Regions from separate parts of the Kitasatospora sp. NPDC091207 genome, predicted to be linked through region 2. Evidence: riboswitches for the same ligand, from Rfam matches in the RefSeq annotation. Region 2 holds a riboswitch; each other region holds the start of a gene.
What was found. A riboswitch is a leader RNA that binds a small molecule or an ion and turns the genes downstream of it on or off. The one in region 2 is predicted to bind cyclic di-AMP.

Region 1 (7,263 bases), on a different contig from region 2:
GGCAGGGTTCACAGGGGTGCCGGACGCGCCCTACGAGCTGCCCGCGGAGCTCACGGGGGAGTCGGCGGGCAGGCTGCTGCTCGCCGTGGCGCAGCGGGCGCACGACGCCGGGGTGGACGTGGACGCCGCGCTTCGGGCGGCCGCGCGCGGCTACCGGGACGCCGTGCGCGCGGCCGAGGGCCTCCAGCCCGAGTAGCCCGAGCAGCCCGAGCAGCCCGAACAGGCTGACGAGCCCGGCGGCCCCGCCCGGCACAGACCGGCCCTACCGGCCCGTCAAGCCCGGGCCGGCCCGGCCGCCCCGCCGCCGTGCCCGTCAGACCGTCGCGACGTCCTCCACCGCACGGCGCTGCGCCGGGACGACCCCGCCGACCACCTCGGCGATCGCTTCGCCGACCAGGGCGAGCAACTCGGCGAGCCGCTCCAGGTCGAGGTGGTCGGGCAGCTCGGCGAGCGAGACGACGCGCTCGCCCTCCGGCCCGGCCACGCAGAACAGGTCGATCGGACCGAGGTGCTTCTCGGCGGTGTCGACCAGGGCGGCGATGTCGCTCGGGCGGCGGATGTCCCCGCAGACGCCGACGACCGGGCAGCCCGGCCGGTCGAGCTCGGTGGCGAGGTCCTCGGCGATGCCGACCTGCTGGTCGGCGATGAGGACGCCGGCGGCGCCCGCGGCGGTGAACCGGCGGGCGAGGTCGGCTCCCGACCCGCCGGTGAGTACGGCGATGACCACGACTGCCCCGGTGACCCGCATGGTGCGCTCCTCCCTGTGGGCGGCTCCGCACCGGCGCCCACGCGTTTTGCTTGCGGAGGATCGTAGGCAGGTCCTGATCCCCCGCAACAGGGATTACCCCTCAGGTGACCAGGCTCACGCCTGCCGCGTCCAGGATCCCCACCGGATACGGTCGACACATGCCAGTTCAGCCCGATTCAGCCCGCCCGCCGCTCTTCACCTGGGAGTTCGCCGCCGACCCGTACCCGGCGTACGCGTGGCTGCGGGAGCACGAGCCGGTGCACCGCACCACCCTGCCGAGCGGGGTCGACGCCTGGCTGGTGACCAGGTACGCGGACGCCCGGCAGGCGCTCGCCGACAGCCGGCTCTCGAAGAACCCGCTCCACCACAGCGGGCATGCCCACCGCACCGGCCGGGTCGGTATCCCGGGCGAGCGTCAGGCCAATCTGATGACCCACCTGCTGAACATCGACCCGCCGGACCACACCCGGCTGCGCCGACTGGTCTCGAAGGCGTTCACCCCGCGCCGGGTGGCCGAGTTCGAGCCCCGGGTGCAGCAGCTCACCGACCGGCTGATCGACGGCTTCGCGCGGCGCGGCTCGGCGGACCTGATCCACGAGTTCGCCTTCCCGCTCCCCATCTACGCGATCTGCGACCTGCTCGGCGTGCCGGCCGAGGACCAGGACGACTTCCGGGACTGGGCGGGCATGATGATCCGCCACGGCGGGGGGCAGCGCGGCGGAGTCGGGCGCGCCGTCAAGCGGATGCGCGCCTATCTGGCGGAGCTGATCCACCGCAAGCGGGCCGATCTCGGCGACGACCTGATCTCCGGCCTGATCCGGGCCAGTGACCATGGTGAGCACCTGACCGAGAACGAGGCCGCGGCGATGGCCTTCATCCTTCTCTTCGCCGGCTTCGAGACGACCGTCAACCTGATCGGCAACGGCACCTACGCCCTGCTCCGCAACCCCGGGCAGCGGGCGCTGCTGCAGGATTCGATCGCCCGTGGCGAGACCGGCCTGCTGGAGACCGGGGTCGAGGAACTCCTGCGCTACGACGGGCCGGTGGAGCTCGCCACCTGGCGGTTCGCGACCAGCCCGCTGACCATCGGCGGGGTGGAGATCCCGGTCGGCGACCCGGTGCTGGTGGTGCTCGCGGCGGCGGACCGGGACCCGGCGCGGTTCGCCGACGAGAACACCCTCGACCTGGCCCGGACCGACAATCCGCACCTGGGCTTCGGGCACGGCATCCACTACTGCATCGGCGCTCCGCTGGCCCGCCTGGAGGGGCGGGCGGCGCTCGCCACCCTGCTCACCCGGCTGCCCGATCTGCGACTCGCCGAGAGCCCGGAGGACCTCCGCTGGCGCGGTGGCCTGATCATGCGTGGACTTCGCGACCTCCCGGTGGAATTCACTCCCGAGAAGCGGTCCGAAGAACCCTAGGCCGGACTCCGGGCAATCCGCTCGGCGATGCCCCCAACCGTGTCCCGATGCCGCCCCTTCGGGCAACGGGCGCGCTGACGGGGTGTCGCCGCCACGCCCGAGCAAGGGGCATGAACCACCATCAACCAGGACATAGGCCCGTCGTTGGTAGGCGATCGGCCACGCGCCGTAATTTATGTGTGATACCTGCGATATGAGCTTGTTATTGATGTGAGGATCTGTCTACCCTCCCTGGAGTTCGCAGCTGCGGACCTCGTGCGCGGAACGCCGAATCCTGCCCGCCGCGTCACGGGAAACCGACCAGAACCCTTGGGCAGGGGCGGGGGAACCAGGTTTGTTGCCGTCCCCCACGGCTTGGGGTGAAGCCGCCCGCGCGGGCAGAAAGCCTCCGCGCCACGCGGCCGGGCCACCTCCCGGTCCGAACCCGACAGCTCACCTCGCAGGCGTGCGGAGAGGGACTTCCCCATGCTCTTCGTCGGAACCGGCCGTCATCGCCGTCGTACCCAGACCGAGAAGGCCATCGCCGTGGCCGGTGTGGCCGGCGTCGGGCTCGCGCTGCCGCTCCTCACCGCCGCCGGCGCCTCCGCCGCCCCGGCCTCGACCTGGGACGCGGTCGCCCAGTGCGAGAGCGGCGGCAACTGGGGCATCAACACCGGCAACGGCTTCTACGGTGGCCTGCAGTTCACTCCCAGCACGTGGAAGGCGTACGGCGGCACCGCGTACGCGCCGCAGGCCAACCAGGCCACCAGGGCGCAGCAGATCTCGGTCGCCGAGAAGGTCCTCGACTCGCAGGGGCCGGGCGCCTGGCCGGTCTGCTCCCAGAAGGCCGGTCTGAGCAAGGGCGGTGCCCCGGCGTCGGTCGACTCCTCCTCGGACGCCAAGCCGACCGCGTCGAAGCCCGCCACGTCGAAGCCGGCCCAGCCGAAGGCCGATCAGAAGCCCGCGCAGCAGCAGGCCCAGAAGCCCGCGCCGAAGCCGGCCCAGCAGGACGCGTACCAGGAGGCCCAGACCCCGGGCTTCTCCGGCCAGTCCGGCTGGGACGCCGACGCGAAGGTCTTCTGGTACCAGAGCGACGGCGCCTGGTACTGGACCAGCCACCAGGGCGTCTACCAGCAGTACGCGGGTCAGTCCGCCGGCCAGGACAGCCGTCCGGCCGCCGCCCACGGCGCCCCGGCCCCGGCCGCCCCCGCCGCGGCCCAGCAGCGCGCCGGCCACGGCTACACCGTCCAGTCAGGTGACACGCTGTCGACCATCGCCTCCGCCCAGGGTGTGTCCGGCGGCTGGCAGGCGCTGTACGACGGCAACCGCGGCGCCGTCGGCACCGACCCGAACCTGATCCTCCCGGGCCAGGTGCTCGACCTCGGCTGACGCCGATCGGCGCGGTGATTCCACGAAGGGGGCCGATCGGGCCCCCTTCGTCCGCATCTGGTCCGTTTTCCTGGGGCAACCAGGTGAACTACTGGGGGGTAGCCGGGCCACACCCTGAGACGGGACCGAGGTCGACGTGGTCCCGAGAGCCCGTGCGGTTAGGCTCTGGTTCGTAACGACTCCGCAATCGTCCGGCCGACAGCACCCATCGTCAGCCGGACCTGCTTCCGCTAGGAGATGCCTCGTGCCGTCCATCGATGTCGTCGTAGCCCGTGAGATTCTCGACTCGCGTGGCAACCCCACGGTCGAGGTCGAGGTCGGCCTCGACGACGGCAGCACCGGCCGTGCCGCTGTCCCGTCGGGTGCCTCCACCGGTGCCTTCGAGGCGCTGGAGCTGCGCGACGGTGACAAGAACCGCTACTTCGGCAAGGGCGTGGAGAAGGCCGTCCTGGCCGTCATCGAGCAGATCGGCCCCGAGCTGGTCGGCTACGACGCCACCGAGCAGCGCCTGATCGACCAGGCCATGCTCGACCTGGACGCCACCCCGGACAAGTCCTCGCTCGGCGCCAACGCGATCCTGGGCGTCTCGCTGGCCGTGGCGCACGCCGCCTCCGAGGCCAGCGACCTGCCGCTGTTCCGCTACCTGGGCGGCCCGAACGCGCACGTCCTGCCGGTCCCGATGATGAACATCCTCAACGGTGGCTCGCACGCGGACTCCAACGTCGACATCCAGGAGTTCATGATCGCTCCGATCGGCGCGGAGTCCTTCTCCGAGGCCGTCCGCTGGGGCGTCGAGGTCTACCACACCCTCAAGGGCGTGCTGAAGGAGCGCGGCCTGTCCACCGGCCTCGGCGACGAGGGCGGCTTCGCGCCGAACCTGGACAGCAACCGCGAGGCCCTGGACCTCATCACCGAGGCCATCCAGAAGGCCGGCTACGTGCCCGGCAAGGACATCGCGCTCGCCCTGGACGTCGCCGCCTCCGAGTTCTACCAGGACGGCGCCTACCAGTTCGAGGGCAAGGCGATCTCCGCCGCCGAGCTCATCGAGTACTACGCCGAGCTGGTCGCCGCCTACCCGCTGGTCTCCATCGAGGACCCGCTGGACGAGTCCGACTGGGACGGCTGGAAGGCCATGACCGTCAAGCTGGGCGACAAGGTCCAGCTGGTCGGTGACGACCTGTTCGTCACCAACCCGGCCCGCCTGGCCAAGGGCATCGAGACCGGCACCGCCAACGCGCTGCTGGTCAAGGTGAACCAGATCGGTTCGCTGACCGAGACCCTGGACGCCGTCGAGCTGGCGCAGCGCAACGGCTACCGCTGCATGATGTCGCACCGCTCCGGTGAGACCGAGGACGTCACCATCGCCGACCTCGCCGTCGCCACCAACTGCGGCCAGATCAAGACCGGCGCCCCGGCCCGCTCCGAGCGCGTCGCCAAGTACAACCAGCTGCTGCGCATCGAGGAGATCCTCGACGACGCGGCCGAGTACGCCGGCCGCGGCGCGTTCCCGCGCTTCCGCTCCGCCGAGTAGTCCTCGTCGGGCAGCGGCGCCGGGCAGAGTCGCCGCGGCCGAGTACGAGGGCCGAGCGCGCCCAGTAGCGCAAGCCTGACCGGTGCCCCGCCGTTCACCCCGTAGGGTGGACGGCGGGGCACCGTCGCGACCAGGAGGGGATACGGGAGATGGCAGGCTGGAGGATCCCGGGCTTTGCCGCCCGGCCTCGCTTCACGAGCCGGGCGACCGTCCTTGTCCTGGTGCTCTGCTCCCTGGTGGCGATCCTGGCCTATCCGACCAGGCAGTTCATCTCCCAGCGTTCCGAGATCTCCGCCCAGCGGGCGAAGGCCGAGCACGCCCGCCAGCAGGTGGAGCAGCTGCGCCGGGAGAAGGCCCGCTGGCAGGACCCGGAGTACGTCAAGGCGCAGGCCCGCGACCGGCTGCACTACGCGATGCCGGGGGAGACCCCGTACATTGCGGTGGATCCGGCGGGCCAGGGCGCCACCCCGTCCTCCGTCGCCCCGCCCGCCTCGTCCGACGGCACGGCCGCCGGGCCGGCGAAGGCCGCCAAGCCCTGGTACGCGAGCGTCTGGGACTCGGTGGACGCCGCCGACACCGCCGCCGTCGCCCCGCCCTCTCCACCCGCCCCTGCCTCTGCTGGAGCCAGCTCCCCCCATGACCACTGAGAACCACCCCTCCGTCTCCGACACCGATGTCGCCGCCATCGCCGCGCAGCTCGGCCGGGTCCCGCGCGGCCTGCGCTCGGTGGCGCACCGCTGCCCCTGCGGCAACCCCGACGTCGTGGAGACGGCCCCCCGGCTCGCGGACGGCACGCCGTTCCCGACGCTGTACTACCTGACCTGCCCCAAGGCCGCCTCGCTGATCGGCACGCTGGAGGCGGACGGCGTGATGAAGGACCAGACCGCCCGGCTCGCCGAGGACCCGGAGCTGGCCGCGGCCTACCAGAAGGCGCACGAGGACTACATCGCCCGCCGGGACGCCATCGAGGTGCTGGAGGGCTTCCCGAGCGCCGGCGGCATGCCGGACCGGGTGAAGTGCCTGCACGTGCTGGTCGGCCACTCGCTGGCGGCCGGCGAGGGCGTCAACCCGCTCGGCGACGAGGCGATCGGCATGCTGGAGGACTGGTGGGCCAAGGGCCCCTGCGTCTCCGCCGCCGAGGTCGAGGCCGCCGGCCGGCGGGTCGCGAGGAACCGTGCCAAGGACCAGGACCACGAGGCCGTGATCGCCGCCAAGCAGCAGAAGGCCGCCGAGCGCGCCGCCAAGCGGGCCGCGCAGGAGAATGCCGAGGAGGCCGGCGCATGAGCGTCACCCGGGTCGCCGCGATCGACTGCGGCACCAACTCGATCCGTCTGCTGGTCGCCGACCTCGACCCGGAGACCGGGGCGATCACCGACCTCGACCGCCGGATGATCGTCAACCGGCTGGGCCAGGGCGTGGACCGGACCGGCCGGCTGCACCCGGACGCGCTGGCGCGCACCTTCGCGGCCTGCCGCGAGTACGCCGAGGTCATCTCCGGCTTCGGGGTGGGTCCGGACCGGATCCGCTTCGTCGCCACCAGCGCCTCCCGGGACGCCGAGAACAGTGACGAGTACGCCAAGGGCGTGCGCGACATCCTGGGCGTCGGGCCGGAGGTGGTGAGCGGCGAGGAGGAGGCGCACCTGTCCTTCGTCGGCGCCACCAAGGAGCTCGGCGGCGGGCAGTTCCCGGCGCCGTACCTGGTCTTCGACCTCGGCGGCGGCTCCACCGAGTTCGTGCTCGGGGCCGAGGACGTCCAGGCGGCCCGCTCGGTCGACATCGGCTGCGTCCGGCTGACCGAGCGCCACTTCGAGGGCGCGGAGCTGCCCTCGGCCGAGCAGATCGCCGAGGCGCGGGCGCACGTCCGGGCCGAGCTGGACAAGGCGGCCGAGGTCGTCCCGCTGACCGGCGCGGCCACCCTGGTCGGCCTGGCCGGGACGGTCACCACGGTGTCCGCGATCGTCCAGGACCTGCCGGTCTACGACTCCGAGCGGATCCACCACTCGCGGATCGGCCGGGAGCAGGTGGCCCGGATCGCGGCCGAGCTGCTCTCCGCCACCCATGCCCAGCGCGCGGCGATCCCGTCGATGCACCCCGGCCGGGTGGACGTGATCGCGGCCGGCGCGCTGGAGCTGCTGGAGATCATGGAGCGGACCGGCGCCGCCGAGCTGGTCGTCAGCGAACACGACATCCTGGAC
Region 2 (7,263 bases):
CCGGCCGCCAGGTAGAAGAGGGCGAACCGGGCCCGGCCCAGGCGTTCCTCGACCGTGGGGCCGAAGACCTGGAGGAAGAGCAGGTTGCCCAGCAGGTGCAGCCAGCCGGCGTGCAGGAAGAGACCGCTGAGGACCGACAGGGCCGGGTGCTTGCCCGGGGTCGGGGCGGCCGGGCAGCCCGGCACCGGATCGGGGGCCTCGGCCAGCTGCTCGGCGCTCAGCGGGCGCCCGGCCAGCAGCTCGGCCGGGACGGCGCCCCAGCGTTGCTCGTAGCGCTGCTCCGCGCAGACCCGGTCCTGCCCCCGGCCGTAGAACGGGTTGAGGCCGGCCGCCGGGCCGAGCAGGAACACCAGGACGTTGAGCGCGATCAGCGCGTAGCTGACGGCCGGGACGGGTGCGGCCGGGCGGCCGCCCCGCGCACCGGTGTGGTCGAGGACCGGGATCGCCATGCGACCAAGCATCCCTCCGTCCGGTGCCGGCGACACCGCGCTGTACGGCAGGTGGACCACCCCCGCGATCGCTGTGACCGGTGGCCGGGGTGGTTGCCCCAGGCAATAGGCTTGGGCCGGGCATTCCCGCCTCCCGCCGCCGATGCCGGGGCTCCGGGGGGAGCGCCTGAGCCCACCCAGGGACCACCCGAGAGGACCCCCGATGACCGTCCCCGCCCTGACCGCAGAGACGCGTTGGCGCTGCACGCTGTGCGGCAACCTGACCCGCTTCGATGTCACCCGTACCGCCCGGGTGACCGAGTTCCTGCACTTCGACCTGGCCGGCGAGTCCAAGGTGGAGGAGACCGAGGTGCACAGCGAGACCGTCGAGTCGGTGCGCTGCCGCTGGTGCAACGCGGTGGACCAGGTCGAGCTGGTGGCCCGTCCGGGCGCCGAGGCGGCCGAGCAGGCTTGATGCCCGCCCCCCGCGGCGGACGGTGCGCGGCACGGCCGTCCGCCGCGCGGGACAATACAGACAGAGCGCACGGAGCGTGACGACCAGGGGTGCGGCCGACGGCCGTGCCCCGCTGGACGAGGATCGGAGCCGAGGACGTGGTGGACGCAGCGAAGGAGCCCGCCGGACCGCAGGGGCGGCAGCCCGCTGTGGACGCGCAGGCGCCGGACGCGGTCGGGGCTGCCGCGCCCGGCACCGGCGCCCCCGCCGAGGAGGCCGCCGGTGAGGAGTCCGGCGGCGCCGGCGGTGAGGAGCCGGCGGCAGGCCGCGCCGCGGAGAAGCTCGACCGGCCGCTGCCCGAGGGGGTGCGCCGGCGTGTGGTGGGCCTGGCCGCCGACGCGCTCGGCGGGCTGCCGATCGGGGAGTTGCCGCAGACGCTGCGCCCGTACGCCAAGTTCACCCCGGCGCGCCGGGCCAAGTACGCCGCGACCGCGCTGGCCGCGGCGCTGGAGTCCGAGCCGGCGTTCCGGGTGCGGATAGCGGAGCGGCTGCGGCTCGGGCAGCCCGACCTGGTCAGGGCGCTGGAGTCGGGCACCGTGCCGGGCGCCGCCGATCCGATGGACGTGGCGGCCGCCGCGTACCTGGTGCGTTCGGCGGGCTGGAGCCGGCTGGTCACCGAGGCGGGCGAGGAGGCCGAGCGGGCCGGTGCCGAGGGCGCGGCGGCCGAGGCGAGCCGGCTGGCGGAGAAGCTGCAGGCGGAGCTGGCCGAGGTGCGCGCCGCGGCCCGGGCCGACCTGGACCGGCAGCGGGCCGAGTCGGAGGACGTCCGCAAGGAGGCGGAGTCGCTGCGCAAGAAGGTGCGTTCGCTGGAGAGCGACACCCGTCGGGCGCAGGCCGAGACCCGCCGGGTGACCGGGGAGCTGGAGGCGCTGAGGTCGCAGGCGGCCACCGAGCGCGGCGCCGCCGAGAGCGAGGCGCGGCGGCTGCGGCACCGGATCTCCGAGCTGGAGAACGCCGCCGAGCAGGGCCGCCGTTCGGCCCGCGAGGGGCGCAGCGTCGAGGACATGAGGCTGCGGCTGCTGCTGGACACCGTGCTGCAGTCGGCGCAGGGGCTGCAGCGGGAGCTGGCCCTGCCGGTGTCGCAGATCCGTCCGGCCGACCTGGTGGAGGCGGTGGTGCCGGGTTCGGCCTCGCCGCACGACGTGGCGCGGCGCGGGCTGGCCGAGGACGATCCGGCGCTGCTCGACCAGTTGCTGGCGATCCCGCAGGTCCATCTGGTGGTGGACGGCTACAACGTGACCAAGACCGGCTATCCGGCGCTGCCGCTGGAGCAGCAGCGGATCCGCCTGCTGGGCGGGCTGGCGATGCTGGCCCAGCGCACGCAGGCGGAGGTCACCTGTGTGTTCGACGGGCAGGACCTCGACGTGCCGGTGATCATGGCGCCGCCGCGCGGGGTCCGGGTGCGGTTCAGCCGGACCGGTGAGACGGCGGACGAGCTGATCCGCCGGCTGGTGCGGGCCGAGCCGCAGGGGCGGCCGGTGGTGGTGGTCTCCGCCGACCGGGAGGTCGCGGAGGGCGTGCGGAAGGCCGGTGCGCGCCCCGTGGCTTCCGTGCTGCTGCTGAACCGGTTGGCCCGGCCCTGACCTCGACCGGGCGCTGGCCAGGCCGGAGTGACGCCTGGTCAGCGCCCGGTTTGCGGGGTTGTGAGGATCCGGTGAAGTCATGGCCGCGGGCGGAGGTTCACGCCATTGGGGGAGTGGCGCAAAGCGTGGATCTTCACTAGGGTCTGGCGTCAAACCTATTTTCCGGATTCTCACCCAATCGGGTGAGTCCGTTGGAAGAAGGAGCCGGTCCCTTGGCCACCCACCGCCGTCCCAAGCAGCCGAGCCGCGCGCGGGTCTCCGTGCTCACCGCTGCCGCGGCGACCGCGGTCGCCCTCTCCGCCCAGGTCGCCGCGCACGCCGCGCCGAGTCCGTCCCCCAAGAAGGAGGACGTGAAGGCGCAGATCGACCAGCTGCAGGAGGAGGCCGAGCAGGCCACCGAGAAGTACAACGGCGCCAAGGAGCGGGCCGACCAGCTGCGCAAGCAGTCGGACCAGCTCCAGGACCAGGTGGCCCGCGGCCAGGACCAGATGACCCAGCTCCAGGCCGGGCTGGCCGAGGTGGCGGGTGCGCAGTACCGCACCGGCGGCATCGACCCGTCCGTCCAGCTGATGCTCTCCTCCGACCCGTCCGGCTACCTGGACAAGGCGTCCAGCGTCCAGCAGGCCAGTTCCAGCCAGGCCGACGCGCTCAAGGGCCTGCAGGACCAGCAGCGCCGGCTGGACCAGCAGAAGGCGGAGGCGGCCGCGATCCTGGCCTCCCTGGACAACACCACCAAGGACCTGAACCAGTCCAAGGCGGAGGTCAACAAGAAGCTCAAGGAGGCTCAGGACCTCCTGAACTCGCTGAGCGCGGCGGACCGGGCGGCGCTGAAGGCCGCCCAGCAGCAGGCGGACCGGGCCTCGCGCGGCAGCGAGCGGGCCGATCTGGGCAGCCTGCCGCAGGCCAGCGGCATGGCCGGGTCGGCCGTGTCCAACGCGATGAGCAAGCAGGGCTCGCCGTACCAGTGGAGTTCCGTCGGGCCGAACACCTTCGACTGCTCGGGCCTGATGGTCTGGTCGTACGCCAAGGCCGGTGTCACGCTGCCGCGCACCTCGCAGGCGCAGGCCAACTACGGCTCCCGGGTCCCCTCGCTCGCCGAGGCCCAGCCGGGCGACCTCATCATCTACCGCGACGACCGCAGCCACGTCGGGATGTACATCGGCAACGGCATGGTGGTGCACGCGCCGCACACCGGTGACGTCGTGAAGGTGATGAAGGCCGACGCGATGAAGATCAACACCATTCGCCGGGTCTGACGGACCGGCACGACACGCCCACGGGCCGGGACACGGCCCTGTGATCCACGCCACCTCCTGATCGGGGGTGGCGTCGGCATTCACGGCGGCATGGTGACAAACGATCAGCTCCGTGTGGGCTGGTGATCACACTCGGTCATATTCACAAGTGAACTTGGATATTCTTCCGGCATTTTTCTGACAAGGATTTGAACGGATCACGGTTCTGTTACTAGGGTCGTGCCTCGAACCACCGCACAGTCGATCACCCAGCCAGGGTGGCGGCGGGGGTTTACCGCCGAGTTCGTGAAGCAGCGGGGCAGGTCGTCTGCCCGACGGGGAGCCCAGTAGTCGGGGGTGCTGTGGAGCGGAGCCGGGGAACCATGTTCCTCCGGGGTGAATCGGCGCCAGGTCGACCGCGAGAGCGGCCGGTGAGGCGTCGTAGGGCACGCTTCCGGCCCGAACCCGTCAGCTCACCCGGTAGGCGGACGTAGGAAGAAGGAGTCCGCCTTCGTGGCGTCCCATCGTCGTCCCAAGCCCGCCGGCCGCGCCCGGGTCTCGATCCTGACCGGTGTCGCCGCTGCGGCGGTCGCCCTCTCCGCGCAGTCCGGCGCCCACGCCGACCCGACGCCGACCAAGGACCAGGTCAAGGAGCAGGTCGACCAGCTCAACGAGCAGGCCGAGCAGGCCACCGAGAAGCTCAACGGTGCCCAGGCCAAGCAGCAGGAGCTGCAGAAGCAGGTCGGTGAGCTGCAGGACAAGGTGGCCCGCCAGCAGGCCTCGGTGACCGAGGCCCAGGGTGGCCTCGCCGAGATCGCCGGCGAGCAGTACCGCAACGGCGGCATATCGCCGACCGTCCAGCTGATGCTCTCGTCCAGCCCGGACAGCTTCCTCACCCAGGCCGGTGCGATCAACCAGGCCGGCAGCACCCAGTCCAATGTCCTGAAGGACCTTCAGGAGCAGCAGCGCAGGCTCGACCAGGACCGCAACGAGGCCCAGGGCAAGCTCGCCGAGCTCGAGGCCACCACCCAGCAGCTGAAGGCCTCCAAGGAGGAGGTCCAGGGCAAGCTGGCCAAGGCCCAGGACCTGCTCAACACGCTGACCGAGCAGGAGCGCCAGGCGCTGCGCGCGGCCGAGGAGAAGGCCGCCGCCGAGGCGAAGGTCAAGGCGGACGCCGCCAAGGCCGAGGCCAAGGCCAAGGCGGACGCCGACCGGGCCTCCCGCGACAACAGCCGGGACAACCTGGCCGGCTCGTCCTCGGCGGCCGCCAAGCCCGCCGCCGCCTCGTCCGCCGCCGCCGCGCCGTCCGCGCCCGCGGCTAATGGCTCGCGCGCCGCCGCCGCGATCGCCGCGGCCGAGAGCAAGCTGGGCGCGCCGTACGTCTACGGCGCCTCCGGCCCGGGCTCGTTCGACTGCTCCGGCCTCACCAGCTGGGCCTACGCCCAGGCCGACGTGTCGCTGCCGCGCACCTCGCAGGCCCAGGCCACGGTCGGCACCAACGTCGGCACCAACATCGCCAACGCCCAGCCCGGTGACCTGATCATCTACCGCGCGGACCGCAGCCACGTCGCCATCTACGTCGGTGGCGGCCAGGTCATCCACGCGCCGAAGCCCGGTGCGAACGTCCGGTACGAGACCGCCAGCATGCTGCCGATCTCGGCCATCGTGCGCGTCTGATCCGACGTCCGCCGCCGCAGGCCCGGTCTCCCCTCGCGGGAGGCCGGGCCTGCGGCTTTTGCGGCGGACCGGTCTGGTGTCCGATTGCGGGTCAAATATTCGGGTTGGGAGGGGTTTGGACTCGCTCGCCCGGACTCGCTAACGTCTGCCACCGGACTTCCGCTTGAGAGCCGCCCGCTCCGGTGCGGCGGCGGGGCCCGGCCCAGGATCGGAGCCACCGTCGTATGGCCCTGCACCGCCGTTCCCCCCTGCCGGGTGCGCTCGCCCGCGCGCTGGTGCTGACCGCCGCGGCCACCACCGCGCTGGGGGTGGCGACGGGCGGTGCCGCCCAGGCCGCCCCGGGCGCGCCGGACGGGCCGTCGAACCGCAAGGACGTCAAGGCGCAGGTGGAGCAGCTGTACGACGAGGCCGAGCAGGCCTCGGAGAAGTACAACGCGGCACTGGACGCCCAGCAGCGGCTCCAGTACGAGACCGGCACCCTCCAGCAGCAGGTCGCCGTCGCCCAGGACGACCTCAACCAGCTGCGCGGCGACCTCGCCACCGTGGCCGGCGCCGAGTACCGGGGCGGCGGGATGGCGCAGACCGTCCAGCTGATGCTCTCCACCGACCCGGAGGGCTATCTCTCCAAGGCCCGGACCCTGGAGCAGGCCGCCGAGCGGCAGAACGAGACGCTGCACGAGGTGGTGGCCCGTCAGCGCCGGCTCGACCAGCGCCGGGCCGAGACCTCCATGAAGCTCTCCGAGCTGGAGCAGACCCGCCGCGCCCTCGCCGAGAGCAAGCAGCAGATCCAGCAGCGGCTGGCCAAGGCGCAGCGGCTGCTCAACAGCCTGGGGGCCGGTGAGCGGGCCCGGCTGGTGGCCCAGGACGCCCGGGAGGCCGAGCAGCGGGCCACCCGAGGCACCGACCGGCTCGACCTGGGCACCGCCCCGCCCGCCTCCGAACGCGGCGCCGCCGCGCTGGCCGCCGCCGTCAAGATGATCGGTTCGCCCTATGTGTACGGATCCACCGGGCCCCGTGCGTTCGACTGTTCGGGTCTGATGTACTGGAGCTGGCGGCAGGCCGGAGTGACCCTGCCGCGCACCTCGCAGGCCCAGGCGTCCGCCGGCCAGCGGGTCAGCATCTCCGACGCGCGACCGGGAGACCTGGTGATCTTCTACCGGGACATGCACCACGTCGGCATGTACGCCGGCGGCGGCGTGATCGTGCACGCCCCCTACCCGGGCGCCAAGGTCCGCTACGAGAGCGTCAACGCGATGCCCGTCGCCGGGGTGATCCGGCTCTGAGCCGGCCCGGCCCCACCCCTCCCGCCGACGCGAACCCGGCCCCGCGACCGGGAGGCGCGCCCGCGTCACGCCGCGGCGCGCTGTCCCGGCGCGGTGCGCTGCTGCTCGCGGCGGGCGGACTGGCCCAGCTCTCGCTGCCCCGGGCGGCACCGGCCGCTCCCGTGGCCGTGGCGGTGACGGACCACCGGGCCGAGCTGACCGGGCTGCTGGCCGAGCGGGCCCGGGCACTGGCCGCCGGGCTGTCCGCGACCCCGGTCGAGCTGGCCTACCGCAACCTCGTGCTCGGGCCGGGCGGCGGGCCGGACCGGCTGACCGGGACCGCCGAGCTGACCGTCCGGGTGGCCGGCTACGACGAGTACCCGGTGGTCCACCCGCGCCGGCTGGCGCTGCTGCGCGGTGGCGACGGCTGGCGGGTGGAGCGGGAGGAGGGCACCGGCGGACCGGCACCGCTCTGGGACCTCGGGACCGTGCGGGCGGCGGGCGGCGAGCACTGCCTGGTGCTCGGCCTGGCCGACGGGCCGGACCCGGCGCGGCTCGCGGCCG
Region 3 (7,263 bases), on a different contig from region 2:
TCCCGACCGCCGTCTCGCTCTCCGGCTACTACCAGGCCGCCGACGACCCGACCACCGGGGACCTCTTCAAGGGCAGCCAGCAGCGCCGCAACGAGGCCGACCTGATGTGGCGGCTGAAGAACCTGCCGCACCCCGGGGTGTCCGTGCTGCTGGCCGGTACCAGGGAGGGCGACGGCGACTACCGGCGGGACACCGAGGCCTTCGTGGCCGCCGCGCACGGCCCGATGAAGGTCTCCTACAGCATGATGAAGACCGGTGGGCACAACTTCGAGACGTGGAGCAGGCTGCTGCCGTCCTCGCTGGAGTGGCTCTCCCAGCACCTCAAGGTGCCGGACCAGTCGGTCTGACCGCGCGGCCGCTCGGGCGGCTTCGCGGTCAGCCGCCTCGGCGCCTCGGCGGCCCGGCGGCCCGGCGGCCCGGTGGCTCAGGCCACCGGCTCCAGGGTTCCGGTGTGCAGCTCGCCGACCCGGCCGCCCTCGCCCTCGTACGTCCAGAACGCGCGCACCGTGAGCCTGCCGAGGTCCATCACATGGCTGACGGTGATGCCGCTCTGCTCGGTCCAGCTGACGAAGTACAGCTCCGGCCCGATCTCGGCGATGTGCAGCGCCACGTCCTCCCACTGGCCCGCCGACTCGCCGAGACCCTCCCAACGCAGCCGCTTGCCGTCGGGCGAGTAGGCGTTGCGGAAGGCCGCGCCGTTGTCGACCTGGAAGAGGTAGGTGCGGCCGGCGAAGGCGGGCAGGGGCGCGGTCATGGCGGGACGGGTCCTCGTCTCTCGTCTGTGCGGTACGGCTGGACCCCCAACCTATCCGACCGGCCGACCTTCGCGGCGGACTTGCGGACACCCCGCCACGGGGCCTGACGCCACGGGGCCTGACGCCACGGGGCCGGCCGCCACGCGGTCCGGCCGCCGGGTGTGACACCGGCACCCGGGCGACCCCCGTCCTGCTCGTCCACGGTGCCAACGACAACGCCGACCGCGCCTGGGCCGCCCCCGGCGAAGGGGGCGGTTGCGGTGCCGCCGGGGCGTCGGCCTGCCCGTCGACCGGTCTCGCCCAGCAGCTGGCCGCCGACGGTCACCGGGTGTTCGCGATCAACTTCGCCCACAAGCAGGGCGACAACCTCCTCCAGACGCAGGCCGTGGGCGACGCCGTCGCCCTGATCCGCGCCAGGCTCGGGGTGCCGCAGGTGGACGTGGTCGCCTGGAGCAAGGGCGAGGTCGCCGCCCGTGCCTACGTCTCCTCGGTGCGGCCCGCCTGGGGCCGGGCGTACGCGGGTGATGTCCGCCGGCTGGTGACCCTCGGCGGGCCGAACGGCGGTCTGGACTACGTCTACGCGCACGGCTGGGCGTTCTCGCCGGCGGTCTGGCCGGCCTGCGGCGGTACCGCCAACGCGCCCTCCCCGCACCTGTCCATGACCTGCTACGGCACGTACACCGCGCAGCCGTGCCTCGGCGTGCTGCCCAGCGGCGGCTACGACTGCTACCCGGGCCAGCGCCAGCTGCTGGCCCGGTGGGACGGCAGCTACGGGGTGGACGCCGGGGCCCAGGACTGGTGGACGACGTACTACGGCGGCCAGGGGTACTACACCGCGGGACAGGGCATCCGGGCGGCGATCGACGCCGGGTCGCTGATCGGACCGCTCCAGCGGGCCGGCATCCCGGCGGCGGTCCGCACCTACCTGCTCGCGGGCGGTGCGGCGGACATCCCGGGCGTCCTCAACGAGAACCGCGGGCCCAGTGACGGCATCGTCTTCACCCGGAGCGCGCTGGACACCACCGGCATCGGCACGGTCGGCGGCAGCAGGCTGCTCGGGGGGCTCAACCACCTGGAGCTGGCCTGGGCACCCGAGGCGATGAGCCAGGTCGACGCCTGGCTCGACTGACCGGCCCGCCCGGGTACCGCCGGGCCGGGTGACCGGCCGGTCACCCGGCCCGGCGGTACCACGGCAGCCGCCGGCGCGGCCAACTGATCAACTCCACCGCCGACTTGATCAACTCGGCAGCGCTCCACTGTGAGCTGCGCGACAACATCCCCTCCGGAGTTGTCGCCTTCCGGACGGCCTGCCTAGCCTGCACGGGTCCGCCTTCGCGGACCCCGCCGTCGGGACGCCGAGTCCTGTCCACCCGCCGGTCGGCAGTCGAGCACCACAGCGGACGGGAGCGGGGGACCCAGGTCAGTGCCCGGCCCGTGCGCTCCCGCGCACCGGCCGAGGCTAGGGGTGAAGCCGCTCCACAGGCGGCCGGGCGACCTCAGCCCGAACCCGACAGCTCACCTCGCAGGCGTCACAGAGGACACCGCCATGCAGAAGCCTGCCCGGCGCGCGACGCCGCGTCATGCCCGCCCCACCCACCGAGGCCGCCAGGCCGCCATCGCCGCCACCGGCGCGCTCGCCATCAGCGGCGCCGGCCTGCTCGGCGTACCGGCCCTCACCGGCGCCCAGGCGGCCACCGCGCCGACCGTCACCCAGGACAAGCTCGCCCCGGCCGCCATGGTCGCGGGCAAGGCCGCCACGGCCTCGCTGACCGTCCACTCCTCGGCCTGCTTCACCGCCAGGACCGTCGGCGTGGGCGTGCGCGACGCGGCCGGGACCAACCTCGACTTCCCCGGCAACGTCGCCAACGCGCAGATCTGCCCGAGCGGTCTGTCGATCACCACCGGCTCGCGCACCCTGCCCGCCGGGACGTACACCCAGTTCGGCTTCTGGCAGGACTCCGCCGGAGCCTGGCACAACCTGCCCTCCCAGAAGCTGGTGGTCTCCGCCGCCAACGCCACCCCGAGCCCCACCCCCACTCCCAGCACCACGCCGACGACCACTCCCAGCACCACGCCGACGACCACGCCCACCGGCACGCCCGCCGGCACGCCCGCCACCGCTGCGCCGGTCGCAGGCAAGAAGCTGACCTGGTCCGACGAGTTCAACAGCCTCGCCCTGGGCTCGCGCTGGACCGCCGACAAGAGCAGCTCGTACCACTACGGCGACCACAACCCCAACGACAACAAGCTCGACTGGCTGAACAAGAACAACGTCGCCGTCTCCGGCGGCGCCGCCACCTTCACCGCCAGGCCGAGCAGCCACACGCTGGAGAACGGCAAGCAGGCCTGGGACACCGGGCTGCTCACCACCGAGTACTCCGGCGAGGGCTTCAAGGTGAAGACCGGCGACTACGTGGAGACCCGGGTCAAGCTCCCGGCCGGCACCGGCGCCTGGCCGGCGCTGTGGACGTGGAACGGCACCAGCGGCAACCACGGCGAGATCGACACGTTCGAGTACCACTCGGACAACGCCAACCTGCTGGAGCTGACCAACCACGTCAACGCGGACCACAAGTACGTCACCGACGCGAAGGCGATCGCCCACGACCAGTGGGTCACCGTCGGTACCCAGTACGGTGCCAACTCGGTCGACTGGTACATCAACGGTGCGAAGGTCTTCGCGGACGGCAAGGGCGTCGGTGCCGACTGGTCGGCGTACCTGATCCTCAACCTGTCCCTGAGTGCGGGCCAGTACCACCCCGCGCCGACGGGCACGGTTCCGATCACCTTCGCCGCGGACTACGTCCGGGTCTACCGCTAGTCCCGTCCGTCCGGAGTCCCCGTCCGTCCGGAGTCCCCGTCCGTCCGAGGCCCCGTCCGTCCGAGGGTCCGCCGTCCGAGACCGCCCGGACGGGACTCCGGACGGAGCGACCCGGGCCGTACCGTGCTGGGCCAGGCCGGCCCAGCACGGTACGGCCCGGGTCGGCCCGGCTCAGCCCCGGGTGGTCTCCACGACGTGGATCGTGAAGGGCTGCCGGTTGTTCGACTCGTTGCGGTCGTCGTCGCTGCGCACCGCGACGTAGCCGCCCTCCAGATCGCCGACGGGGACGGTGGTGGCCAGCCGGACCGGGATCAGTGCCGTGGCGCTCCGGAACTTCGGCAGCCCGGCCGGGAAGGTGCAGCGCACCCGGTGGCCGTTCTGGAACTCGTAGCAGTTCTCCGGGAAGAACGGCCCCTCGGCCGTCACCCCCTCCGGCAGGGTGACCACCACGGTGAACGGCGAGGCCGTCCGGTCCGGGCCGAGGTTGCCGACGAAGGCGTGCACCGTGGTGGTGCCGCCGGGCGCGGCGGCGTCCGGGTCGATCCGGACCACCTGGAGGTCGGAGTCGGACCGGACCGGCGCCGCGGCGGGCTCCACGGCCGGCGCCGGAGCCGTGGCCCCGGCACCCGGTGCCGGGTCCGGCTCGGCCACCGGACAGGTGGCCCACGCGGGCCCGGCGGCCAGCGCCGTCACCGCGCACCCCACCGTCAGTGCCTTGCCGAGGAAACTGCGAACGGACCTTCTGCGCGACATCGTCGCTCACCCTGCCCTCTGCGTTCCGGCGCCCCGCACCGTCGCGGGCCGCGTCCGCACCAGCGTGACCGACCCGCTCGCCGCCGCCGGGGCGCCCCGCCCTCCGGCCGCTCGAACGGGGGAACCCCCGTTCGGGAAGCCGGGTGGTCCGACGGCCCGTACGGACGAACTCCGGTGACGATGCGTCAGGGGCGACGCGTCAGGGGGCGAGGACCTGCCCCAGCCGGGCCGCGATCTGGTGCATCACGGGGACGAGCGAGGCCGCGCCCGCCTGCTCCTCCAGCGCCCGGATCCGGGCCTCCGGGCCGGAGACCGAGAGCGCCGTCGGGGTCGGCGCGCCCGGTACCGCGAGGGCGATGCAGCGCACCCCGATCTCCTGCTCCTGGTCGTCCACCACGTAGCCGCGCTCGCGCGCCTCCGCCAACTGGGCCAGCAGCTCCTGCGGGTCGGTCACGGTGTACGAGGTGTGCGCCGGCAGCGGGTTGGGGCCGAGCACGGCCCGCGCCTCCTCCTCGGGCAGCTGGGCCAGCAGGGCCTTGCCGACGCCCGTGCAGTGCGGCTGCACCCGGCGGCCGACCTCGGTGAACATCCGCATCGAGCGCCGCGACTGCACCTGTCCGACGTACACCACCTCGCCGCCCTCCAGGACGGCCAGGTTGGCCGTCTCGCCGGTGGCCTCCATCAGTTCGGCCAGGTAGGGGCGGGCCCAGCTGCCGAGCAGTCGCCCGGCGGTCTCGCCGAGCCGGATCAGCCGGGGGCCCAGGGTGTAGCGGCGCGCGGTGTCCTGGCGGACATAGCCCTGCTGCACGAGGGTACGAACCAGGCGGTGGATGGTGGGCATCGGCAGTCCGGAGGAGGTGGAGAGCTCGCTGAGCGTCGCCACGCCGCCGGCGTCGGCCAGCGCCTCCAGGAGCAGGAAGGCGCGCTCGACGGACTGCACACCGCCGCTCGCGCGGTCCGTGCCCGTCGTCGATGCTGTGTCGGGGGTCGCGACCACCGGCGTTCCCTTCGCTGTCGGGAGAGGAGTAGAGTCCCTGCGATCACCTCAACAAACCGTTGAAATTCTGTATCGCGGAAACTAGTCTCCACCTTACAGAATCGAACCCCCCCGACAGGTCGGGTTCAGATCGGTTCAGATCAAGGAAGTTCCCACCGGAACTGCCTTCGCCATGCTCAACCGTCTTAGGAGTGTCCTGCTCATGGCTACAGATCAGGGACCCGCCGGCGTCTCCCCCGCCGCTCCGGTCGTCACTGTCGCCGGTCCGCGAGTCCACCGGGCCGAGGAGGTGCTCACTCCGGAGGCGGTCGCCTTCGTCGTCGGCCTCCATCGCGCGTTCGAGGACCGCCGGCAGGAGCTCCTGGTGCGCCGCAGGACCCGGCGGGCCGAGATCGCCCGGACCGGCACCCTGGACTTCCTCCCCGAAACGGCCGCCGTGCGGGCGGGCGACTGGACGGTGGCCGAGGCCCCGCGCGCCCTCCAGGACCGCCGGGTCGAGATCACCGGCCCCACCGACCGCAAGATGGTCATCAACGCGCTCAACTCCGGCGCCCGGGTCTGGCTCGCGGACTTCGAGGACGCCACCTCGCCGACCTGGGAGAACGTGGTCAGCGGTCAGATCAACCTGATCGACGCCTTCGAGGGCCGGATCGACTTCACCTCCTCGGCCGGCAAGGCCTACGCCCTCAAGCCCGCCGCCGAGCTGGCCACCGTCGTGGTCCGCCCGCGCGGCTGGCACCTGGACGAGAACCACCTGCTGGTCGACGGCCGGCCGGTCGCCGGGGCCTTCCTCGACTTCGGCCTCTACTTCTTCCACAACGCGGCGCGGCTGCTCGCGCGCGGCGCGGAGGACCCGAACTCCGGCCCCTACTTCTACCTCCCGAAGACCGAGAGCCACCTGGAGGCCCGGCTCTGGAACGACGTCTTCACCCACGCCCAGGCCGCGCTCGGCATCCCGCACGGCACCGTCCGCGCCACCGTGCTGATCGAGACCATCACCGCCGCGTTCGAGATGGAGGAGATCCTCTACGAGCTGCGGGACCACGCGGCCGGGCTCAACGCGGGCCGCTGGGACTACCTGTTCTCGATCGTCAAGAACTTCCGCGACGCCGGCGAGCACTACATCCTGCCGGACCGCAACAGCGTCACCATGGCGTCCCCGTTCATGGCCGCCTACACCCGACTGCTGGTGCGGACCTGCCACCGGCGCGGCGCGCACGCCATCGGCGGCATGGCCGCCTTCATCCCCAGCCGCCGCGACCCCGAGGTCAACGCGGCGGCCCTGGAGAAGGTCAAGGCCGACAAGGACCGCGAGGCCGGCAACGGCTTCGACGGTTCCTGGGTCGCCCACCCGGACCTCGTTCCGGTCGCCCGCGCCTCCTTCGACGCCGTCCTCGGTGAGCACCCGCACCAGAAGGGGAACCCCGGCCCGGCCGAGCCCGTCACCGCCGAGCAGTTGCTCGACATCGCCGGCGCCGGCGGCCACTGCACCCACGCCGGCCTGCACAACGCCGTCCAGGTCGGCGTCCGCTACATCGAGGCGTGGCTGCGCGGCCTCGGCGCCGTCGCCATCTTCAACATGATGGAGGACGCCGCCACCGCCGAGATCTCCCGCTCGCAGATCTGGCAGTGGATCCACAACGGCGTGGTGCTCTCCGACACCGGGGAGAAGGCCACCGTCGAGCTGGTGCGCCGCCTGGTGGCCGAGGAGCTCGCCGCGCTCCGGGCCGAGTTGGGTGACGACACCTACGCCGGTGGGCGCTGGCGCGAGGCCGCCAAGCTCTTCGAACAGGTCGCCCTGGCCGAGGAGTTCGCGGACTTCCTGACCCTCCCCGCGCTGCCCCTGCTGGGCTGATCCCAATCTATCCGCGCGCGCAGCCGCTGCCGCCTGCCGGCTTGTAGCAGTCGCCGCGCCCCTTTGCTCCGTTCCGTACGGC
Region 4 (7,263 bases), on a different contig from region 2:
GCCGCGCCCGGCCGGCTGCTGCTCTCCTCCGCGGACGCCTCGGTGGACGGCGGCGAGACGGTGCTCGCTCCGGACAGCACCGACTGGTGGGCGGTCTGACGTGGTTGCAATAGGCTCTGGGACCGTGACTACGGCGCGACTCTCAGACATCGCGGCGCAGGCGGGGGTCAGCGAAGCCACCGTCTCCCGCGTACTCAACGGCAAGGCGAACGTCTCCGCCGCCACCCGGCAGATCGTGCTGGCGGCGCTGGACGTGCTCGGCTACGAGCGGCCGACCAGGCTGCGCCAGCGCAGTGCGGGACTGATCGGGCTGATCACCCCGGAACTGAGCAACCCGATCTTCCCGGCGCTGGCCCAGGTGATCGAGCAGGTGCTGAGCCGGCACGGCTACACGCCGGTGCTCTGCACCCAGACGCCCGGCGGCTCCACCGAGGACGAACTGGTGGAGATGCTGGTCGACCGGGGCGTGGCGGGCATCGTCTTCGTCTCCGGCCTGCACGCCGACACCACCGCCGACCACGACCGGTACGCCCGGCTGACCGGCCGGCAGGTGCCGTTCGTGCTGATCAACGGCTTCAGCGAGAAGATCGACGCGCCGTTCATCTCGCCGGACGACCGGGCCGCGATGTGGATGGCCGTCCAGCACCTGGCCGAACTCGGCCACGAGCGGATCGGTCTCGCGGTCGGGCAGAAGCGGTACGTCCCGGTGCTGCGCAAGATCGAGGGCTTCACGGCGGCCATGCGCGAGGTGCTCGGCCGGACCGAGGAGCAGGCCCAGGAGCTCGTCCACCACACGCTGTTCAGCGTGGAGGGCGGGCACGCGGCGGCCGGCGCGCTGCTGGACAAGGGCTGTACGGCGATCGTCTGCGGCAGCGACATGATGGCGCTCGGCGCGATCCGCGCGGTGCGCCGGCGGGGCCTGTCCGTCCCGCAGGACGTCTCGGTGGTCGGGTTCGACGACTCGCCGCTGATAGCTTTCACCGAACCGCCGCTGACCACCATCCGCCAGCCGGTCGAGGCGATGGCCACCGCGGCCGTCGACGCGCTGCTGGAGGAGGTGGGCGCGAACGCCGCCCAGCGCGGCGAGTTCATGTTCCAGCCGGAGCTGGTGATGCGCGGTTCCACGGGCGCCCGCGCCCGCTGAGCCGACATCACGGGGCCCCGGAGAGCGATCCGCTCTCCGGGGCCCCTCGCCGTCCGTCCTCAGCCCTCCTGCGCGGTCGGGCGCTGTTGGGCGGCCCGCCGCCCGTCGGCGGCTTCGCCGGTACGGCTCTCGGTGCGCCGTGCCCGGGCCAGGTAGTCGAGCAGGATCACCTCGACGGCGTCCTGCGGGTTCTTGGTGCCGGAGAGCATCATCGCGTCGATCGCGAGGTTGGCGTCGAGCGTGACGGTGACCTGGGCCATGTGACTCCTCCTCGGGTGCGGAGCAGCAGCATGCCCGTCGGACCGCGGTTCGACCAGGCCCGGCCCGCGGACGGGCGCGCCGAGGCCCCCGGGGAGGAGCGACCAGACTCTCCCCGGGGGCCTCGGCGGGTTCGCGCGGGCCGGGGCGGCCGCGCGCGAGGGATCAGACCCGGCCGGCGAAGTCCGGGGCCCAGTTGGCGACGGTCTGGGTCCGCACGCCCGAGCTCGGGTTGGCGGCCTCGACGTACGTGCCGTCGCCGATGTAGATCGCGACGTGGTAGACGCCCGAGTCCTGGCCGTTGTTGGACCAGAACAGCAGGTCGCCCGGCTTGAGGGCGTCCAGCGAGACGTGGGTGCTGGCGGCGGCCTGGTCGGCGGCGACCCGCGGGACGGAGATGCCCGCGGCGCGCAGCGCGGCCTGGGTCAGGCCCGAGCAGTCCCAGCCGCCGTTGCCGGTGCCCCCGTAGACGTAGGCCTGGCCGACCTTCGACTGGGCGAAGGAGACCGCGGCGGCCATGCTGCCGGTGGCGGCCTGGGCCGGGGCCTCGGCCGGCGCCTGGGCGGCCGGTGCCTTGGCCCCGGTCTGCGCGGCCGGCTCGACGGCGGTCGTGGTGGAGCCGGCGGCCTGGCCGGTCTTGCCCGTGGAGCGGTCGAACCAGTCGAAGCCCTGGCCGGATCCGTCGGAGGCCTGCGCCTTGGCACGGTCGCCCAGGCTCAGGTGCTGGCCCGGGTAGATGACGTGCGGGCCGGCGGTGAGGGAGCCGCGGTTGAGGTCGTACAGCCGCTCCCAGCCGCCCTGGATGTTGTTCTTGTCGGCGATCGAGGAGAGCCAGTCGCCCGCGACCACGGTGTAGTCGTCGGCCTTGGTCCCGGCGTCCTGACCGGCGGCCTGGCGGTGGTACTGCTGCCAGTTCTGACCGCCCTGCGACTGCTGGGCGGAGTCGCCGGCGGCCGGGGCCGGGGTGGCCTTCGGGGCGGCCGCGGGCGCGGCCGGCTTGGCGGCGGGGGCCTGGGTCTGCGCCGGGGCCGGGGTGGCCTTCGGGGCGGCCGGCTTGGTGGCGGTGGCGGTGTCGACGGCGGCCGGGGTGCCGCCCTTGGTGAGACCGGCCTGGACGGAGCAGACCGGCCAGGCGCCGGGGCCCTGCGAGGCGAGCACCTTCTCGGCGATCGCGATCTGCTGGTCCTTGGTGGCGAGGTCGGCGCGGGCGGCGTAGGCCGTGCCGCCGAACGCCGCCCAGGTGCTGCTGGTGAACTGGAGGCCGCCGTAGAAGCCGTTGCCGGTGTTGATGCTCCAGTTGCCGGTGCTCTCGCACTGGGCGACCTTGTCCCAGGTGGCGACCGAGGCGGCGGAGGCGGTGCCGGAGGTGAGGCAGGGGACGGTGAGGCCGATGCCGACGACGCCGAGGGTGGCGATCGCGCGGCGGGTGCGGCCGGACAGTCGGGTGCCGTTGGTGGGCAGCATGAAGACGTGGTCCTCTCCCACGCCTGCGAGGTGAGCTGTCGGATTCGGGCTGGAGTTGCCCGGCCGCGCTGTGGACGCGGCTTCACCCCTAGCCCTGAACCGGTTCGCGGACCGGTCCCGGGCGACTTACCTGTGGTTCCCCCGCTCCTGCCGTGGTGCGTTCTGCGCTGCCAGCGCACCCGACGGCAGGACTCGGCGTTGCGGGTGGGCTGGGTCCGTGTGGCCACGAACGGGGAGCACGTTAAGCAGACTTAAGTTCAAACCGCAAACATGTGTGACGCTCGTCACGGTTTGTGAAACGGGTGGTGAATGGCTGTCCACCATGATCAGAAATGACCGATTTCGGGCAACGCCCGTCGGAGTCACGGCAACTGCCTATGCTTCAGGACGTCAGGACCGACGCGGCCGTCCGGGGGGAGGGCTACGCAACGATGGCCATGGACGAGGACCCGCGGGCCGGTCGGCCGGCCACGCGGGCACGTGGAGCGCACCGCCGGGCAAAACACCGCAGAGCGGACATCCCACCCATAGAGCCCCGAACTCCCGTACGTCGTCGGACGATGCTGCGCTGGCTCGCCGTCGGCACGGTGTTCGCGGCGGTCGGCGGCGAGGAGGCGCTGCGGCGCTCCCTGGACGGCGGCGCCGAGCCCGTGGCCGCCGTCCAGGGCCCCGCCCCGGCCCCGGCGGCGGACGGCCCGCCCGCCGGGCACCTGCACGACGCTCCGTCGCCTCCCTCGCCCCCGGGGACGCCCGGTGCGGGCCCCGACGCCGCGTCGGCGGGCACCCCCGGGGGCACCGTCACGTCCGGGCCGCCCGCCGCCGCACCCGGCCCCGCGCCCACGCCCGACCAGGGCGGCCGCCGCTGGTCCGATCCGGCCGGCTGGGGCGGCCGGGCGCCCGGCCCGCAGAGCGCCGTCCGGATCACCGACCGGGTGCTGCTCGACACCGACGCCACTGTCGGGTCGCTGCTGGTGGAGTCCGGAGGCGCGCTCACCTTCGCCGCCGACCGCAGCCTCACCCTGGCCGCGGCCGGCAACGTCGAGATCCGCGGCACCCTCGCGCTCGCCCCCGACGGCGCCGCCGTGCACACCGTGCGGTTCCCCGCCGTCGACGAGCGGCGGTTCCGGGGTGACGGCATGAAGGTGGTCGACACCGACGTCGGCCTCTGGGTCACCGGCGCCGGGTACCTGCGGCTGGACGGCGCCGCCAAGACCGCCTGGGTGCGCGCGGACCGGGCCCTCGCCGCCGGCGACACCACCGTCAGCCTGGCCGCGCCGCCCACCGGTTGGCTGCCCGGCGACGAACTGGCCGTCACCCCGACCGGCCCGCCGGACGAGGACGGCTTCTCGGCCCGCTACGACCTGGCCGTCGTCCGGTCCGTCAGCGGATCCACCGTCACCCTGGAGGCGCCGCTCAAGCACCCGCACCCCCGGGTGGGCGCCGGAGGAGACGTCACGGTCGGCGCCGAGGTACTCAACCTGACCCGCAGCGTGCGGGTCGAGGGGACCGCCGGGGGGCGCGCCCACGTCCACCTCACCAGCAGCCGCCGGGCCGACCTGCGGCACGCGGCGCTGCGCTGGGTCGGCCCGCGCGCCGACACCGAGGAGTCCTGGAAGGGCGCGGACGGCAGCGTGCCGGTCACCGCCCCGGTGCTCGGCCGCTACGGGCTGCACTTCCACATGCTCGGCGACACCACCCGGGGCACCGTCGTCGAGGGCGTCGTGGTCCGTGACGCGGGGAGCCACGCCTTCGTCCCGCACGCCAGCCACGGCATCACCTTCCGCGGCTGCATCAGCCACGACACCTGGGAGGACGCCTACTGGTGGGACGGCCCGCCGGACACGCGTACCCCGCAGCAGCCGTCCGACGACATCGTCTACGACTCCTGCGTCGCCTCCCGCACGCTGCTGGAGCCCAACCCGCGCGCCTACCGGCTGGCCGGCTTCAACCTCGGTGCCGGCACCGGCGGCAAGGCACTGGACTGCGTGGCGGTCGGCGTCCAGGGGGCCGACGGCGCCTCCGGCTTCGAGTGGCCGGAGAACAGTGAGGGGGTCTGGACCTTCGAGCGCTGCCTGGCCCACAACAACCTGCGGAACGGCATCTTCGTCTGGCTGAACGCCCGGCAGCACCACGTGGTCACCGAGTTCGCGGCCTACCACAACGGCGGGTGGGGCATCGAGCACGGCGCGTACCTCAACGACTTCGACTACACCGCGAGCGTGCTGTACGGCAACGGCGCCGGGGGAGTGGCGCTGCACGCGCTCGGGCGGGACCGGGGGACGCTCTTCGACGGGCTGCTGATCGACGCCGCCGGGCAGAGTGACTTCGGCGTCTCCACCGCCCGGCACGAACTCGCCGGGGTGACCGTCACCTTCAGCCGCAGCCGGATCACCGGCCACCGCAGGGCCGGGATCGCGTTCCGCGCCACCCCCGACGGCACACCGGACGACATCCTCGTGCTGGACTGCGAGTTCGGCGGCAACGAGCTCTGGATCGATCCGGAGTCCGCGCCGCCCGCGAACATCCTGCTGCGCCGGGCGGGGCAGAGCGAGGTGCTCCAGGTGCGCAAGGCGGACGGCGGGGGCGCCGGGCAGCCGCGGTGGAACGCGACCGGTGTGCCGGTGGCGACGTTCGCCGCGCAGTCCCGGCCGGTGCAGCTGCCGGCGCTGCGGCTGAGGGACGCCGCGGTGGCCACCGGCCGGGTGGGCGGGCGTCCCTGAGGCGGGCGCTCCCCGGCGGGCGGGGGCCTTTCCGGGCGGCGTCCCACCCGGAAAGGCCGACACGTCGAGGGCCCGGAGCGGGTGCGCTCCGGGCCCTTCGGCGTTCGCGGTCCGCTACTCGGCGGGGGCCTCCCCGGCCTCCCGGGCGGCGGCCTGCTCGGCGTACACCTCGGGTGCGACGGCCGGCAGCACCGCCAGGTAGGTGGAGGCGATCAGCTGGCCCACCGTCGGGTAGGCGCCGAGCGGCGCGGCGCTCGGGCAGCCGGTCTCCTCGGCGGCGGTGGCGAGCAGCTCGGAGTCCGCCTCCGGGCCGATCACCAGCGGGGCCAGCGCCGGGCGCTGGGAGCCGGTCTCCTTGAGGTGCGCGACGGCGGCGGCCACCGAGCCGGGCACGTCGAGCGCGGCGGCGACGACCGGCACCGCGAGCCGGGCGGCCAGCAGCACACCGGTGATCCCGGCCGCCGCGGCGGCCTCCTCGCCACCGACCGTGGTGAGGACCACGCCGTCCGCGGCCGTCGCGATGGCGAACAGCCGGGCGCGGTCGGCCCGGGCCAGCCCGGCCTCGGAGAGGCGGACGTGGACGGCCTCGGCGAGCAGCGGGTGCGGGCCCAGGACATCGGTGACGTGGGCGCCGTACTCGGCGGCCAGCGCGTGCAGTTCGGTCAGGAAGTCGTGCGGGCCGGGGACCAGCGGCACCACGACCGGAGCGGGCAGGCCCGCCTCGGCGGCGTGCGCCAGCAGCTCGGCGACGGTGTACTCGTCACTGCCGGGCGCGCTCTCGCCCGCGACGCCGGTGAGGTAGCCGGCCGCGGTCTGCACGCCGTTCTGCTCGCTGCGTACGATCGAGAGCAGTTCCTCGACGACGGAACGGGACTCCGGCCCGGCGGTCGCGGGCACCGCGAGCACCAGGGCCGGGGAGCCGGTCGGGATCTCGGGGCGCTCGGGGCGGCGGTGGCGCCCCCGCGCACGGGAGCCTGGGGTGCGGACGGGCAGTGGCGCGCCCGGGATGGCTGCGGTGCTCATGGCGGAGATCGTAGGACATCGGCCGGCCAAGCCTGCAGTCGGCTGCCGTACCGGGAGGGGCGGGCTGCCCGAAAATCGGACATACCGTGACCAATCCCTGTGTGGCTACCACTTCTCCCTGAGACGTGACAGGAGGTGCGTTGCGTTGCGGCGGTGACGCGTGAGATGTCTCACAGCATGCGGACGGCCTGACGGAGTGTCACGGCGACGCGACTGCGGGCGTTCGAAGATCAACATTCAGCGGGCGGCTGCCTACGGGCGGTTATCGGAGACCTCCCGATTTACTCCGGAATGTCCGCTTACGTTCCCTCAGGTGTCGGGGCGGTGAAGAGTTCCGATATCTCGACGAAAGGCCCGTGCACCTGCAACGTCCCGTGCTGATGCACGTGCACTGGAGCTATCATCACGTCAAGTGAGGCGTTGTGCCGGGCCGGTACGGGGCCGGTCCAGTCGTTCGGCCGAGTGCCGCGGCGCCGAGCTGGACGACCACTCCGGAGCTCTTCGGGAGATTTCTATGCACGACAGGTACGACACGTACAACGGGATGGCGGCCGCGGACCTCAAGGACGTGGTCTGGCAGAAGAGTCTGCACAGCAACTCTCAGGGCAACTGCGTCGAGTTCGCCGCCCTCCCGGGGGGCGACGTCGCGATGCG

Region 1: another riboswitch for cyclic di-AMP. It lies ahead of ACIQTO_RS15805 (transglycosylase family protein); the one in region 2 lies ahead of ACIQTO_RS06670 (NlpC/P60 family protein).
Region 3: another riboswitch for cyclic di-AMP. It lies ahead of ACIQTO_RS27465 (family 16 glycosylhydrolase); the one in region 2 lies ahead of ACIQTO_RS06670 (NlpC/P60 family protein).
Region 4: another riboswitch for cyclic di-AMP. It lies ahead of ACIQTO_RS30525 (transglycosylase family protein); the one in region 2 lies ahead of ACIQTO_RS06670 (NlpC/P60 family protein).

What each region holds. Positions count from the first base shown of each region.
Region 1 covers NZ_JBIVVS010000007.1:278,949-286,211, forward strand. The annotation lists gene ACIQTO_RS15790 (MazG family protein) at 1-196, shown strand, start outside; gene ACIQTO_RS15795 (SDR family NAD(P)-dependent oxidoreductase) at 314-748, opposite strand; gene ACIQTO_RS15800 (cytochrome P450) at 907-2,169, shown strand; cyclic di-AMP (ydaO/yuaA leader) riboswitch at 2,458-2,629, shown strand; gene ACIQTO_RS15805 (transglycosylase family protein) at 2,635-3,537, shown strand; gene eno (phosphopyruvate hydratase) at 3,782-5,068, shown strand; gene ACIQTO_RS15815 (septum formation initiator family protein) at 5,218-5,715, shown strand; gene ACIQTO_RS15820 (DUF501 domain-containing protein) at 5,687-6,352, shown strand; gene ACIQTO_RS15825 (exopolyphosphatase) at 6,349-7,263, shown strand, end outside.
Region 2 covers NZ_JBIVVS010000002.1:446,778-454,040, reverse strand. The annotation lists gene ACIQTO_RS06690 (rhomboid family intramembrane serine protease) at 1-449, opposite strand, end outside; gene ACIQTO_RS06685 (hypothetical protein) at 652-903, shown strand; gene ACIQTO_RS06680 (NYN domain-containing protein) at 1,041-2,525, shown strand; gene ACIQTO_RS06675 (NlpC/P60 family protein) at 2,738-3,781, shown strand; cyclic di-AMP (ydaO/yuaA leader) riboswitch at 4,109-4,263, shown strand; gene ACIQTO_RS06670 (NlpC/P60 family protein) at 4,274-5,437, shown strand; gene ACIQTO_RS06665 (NlpC/P60 family protein) at 5,662-6,720, shown strand; gene ACIQTO_RS06660 (hypothetical protein) at 6,894-7,263, shown strand, end outside.
Region 3 covers NZ_JBIVVS010000019.1:122,092-129,354, reverse strand. The annotation lists gene ACIQTO_RS27480 (alpha/beta hydrolase) at 1-347, shown strand, start outside; gene ACIQTO_RS27475 (MoaF-related domain-containing protein) at 425-754, opposite strand; gene ACIQTO_RS27470 (esterase/lipase family protein) at 1,084-1,884, shown strand; cyclic di-AMP (ydaO/yuaA leader) riboswitch at 2,135-2,299, shown strand; gene ACIQTO_RS27465 (family 16 glycosylhydrolase) at 2,302-3,576, shown strand; gene ACIQTO_RS27460 (hypothetical protein) at 3,748-4,329, opposite strand; gene ACIQTO_RS27455 (IclR family transcriptional regulator) at 4,529-5,326, opposite strand; gene aceB (malate synthase A) at 5,529-7,181, shown strand.
Region 4 covers NZ_JBIVVS010000024.1:113,717-120,979, forward strand. The annotation lists gene ACIQTO_RS30510 (glycoside hydrolase family 13 protein) at 1-99, shown strand, start outside; gene ACIQTO_RS30515 (LacI family DNA-binding transcriptional regulator) at 125-1,144, shown strand; gene ACIQTO_RS30520 (hypothetical protein) at 1,204-1,404, opposite strand; gene ACIQTO_RS30525 (transglycosylase family protein) at 1,568-2,887, opposite strand; cyclic di-AMP (ydaO/yuaA leader) riboswitch at 2,874-3,034, opposite strand; gene ACIQTO_RS30530 (hypothetical protein) at 3,427-5,586, shown strand; gene ACIQTO_RS30535 (hypothetical protein) at 5,701-6,609, opposite strand; gene ACIQTO_RS30540 (DUF397 domain-containing protein) at 7,124-7,263, shown strand, end outside.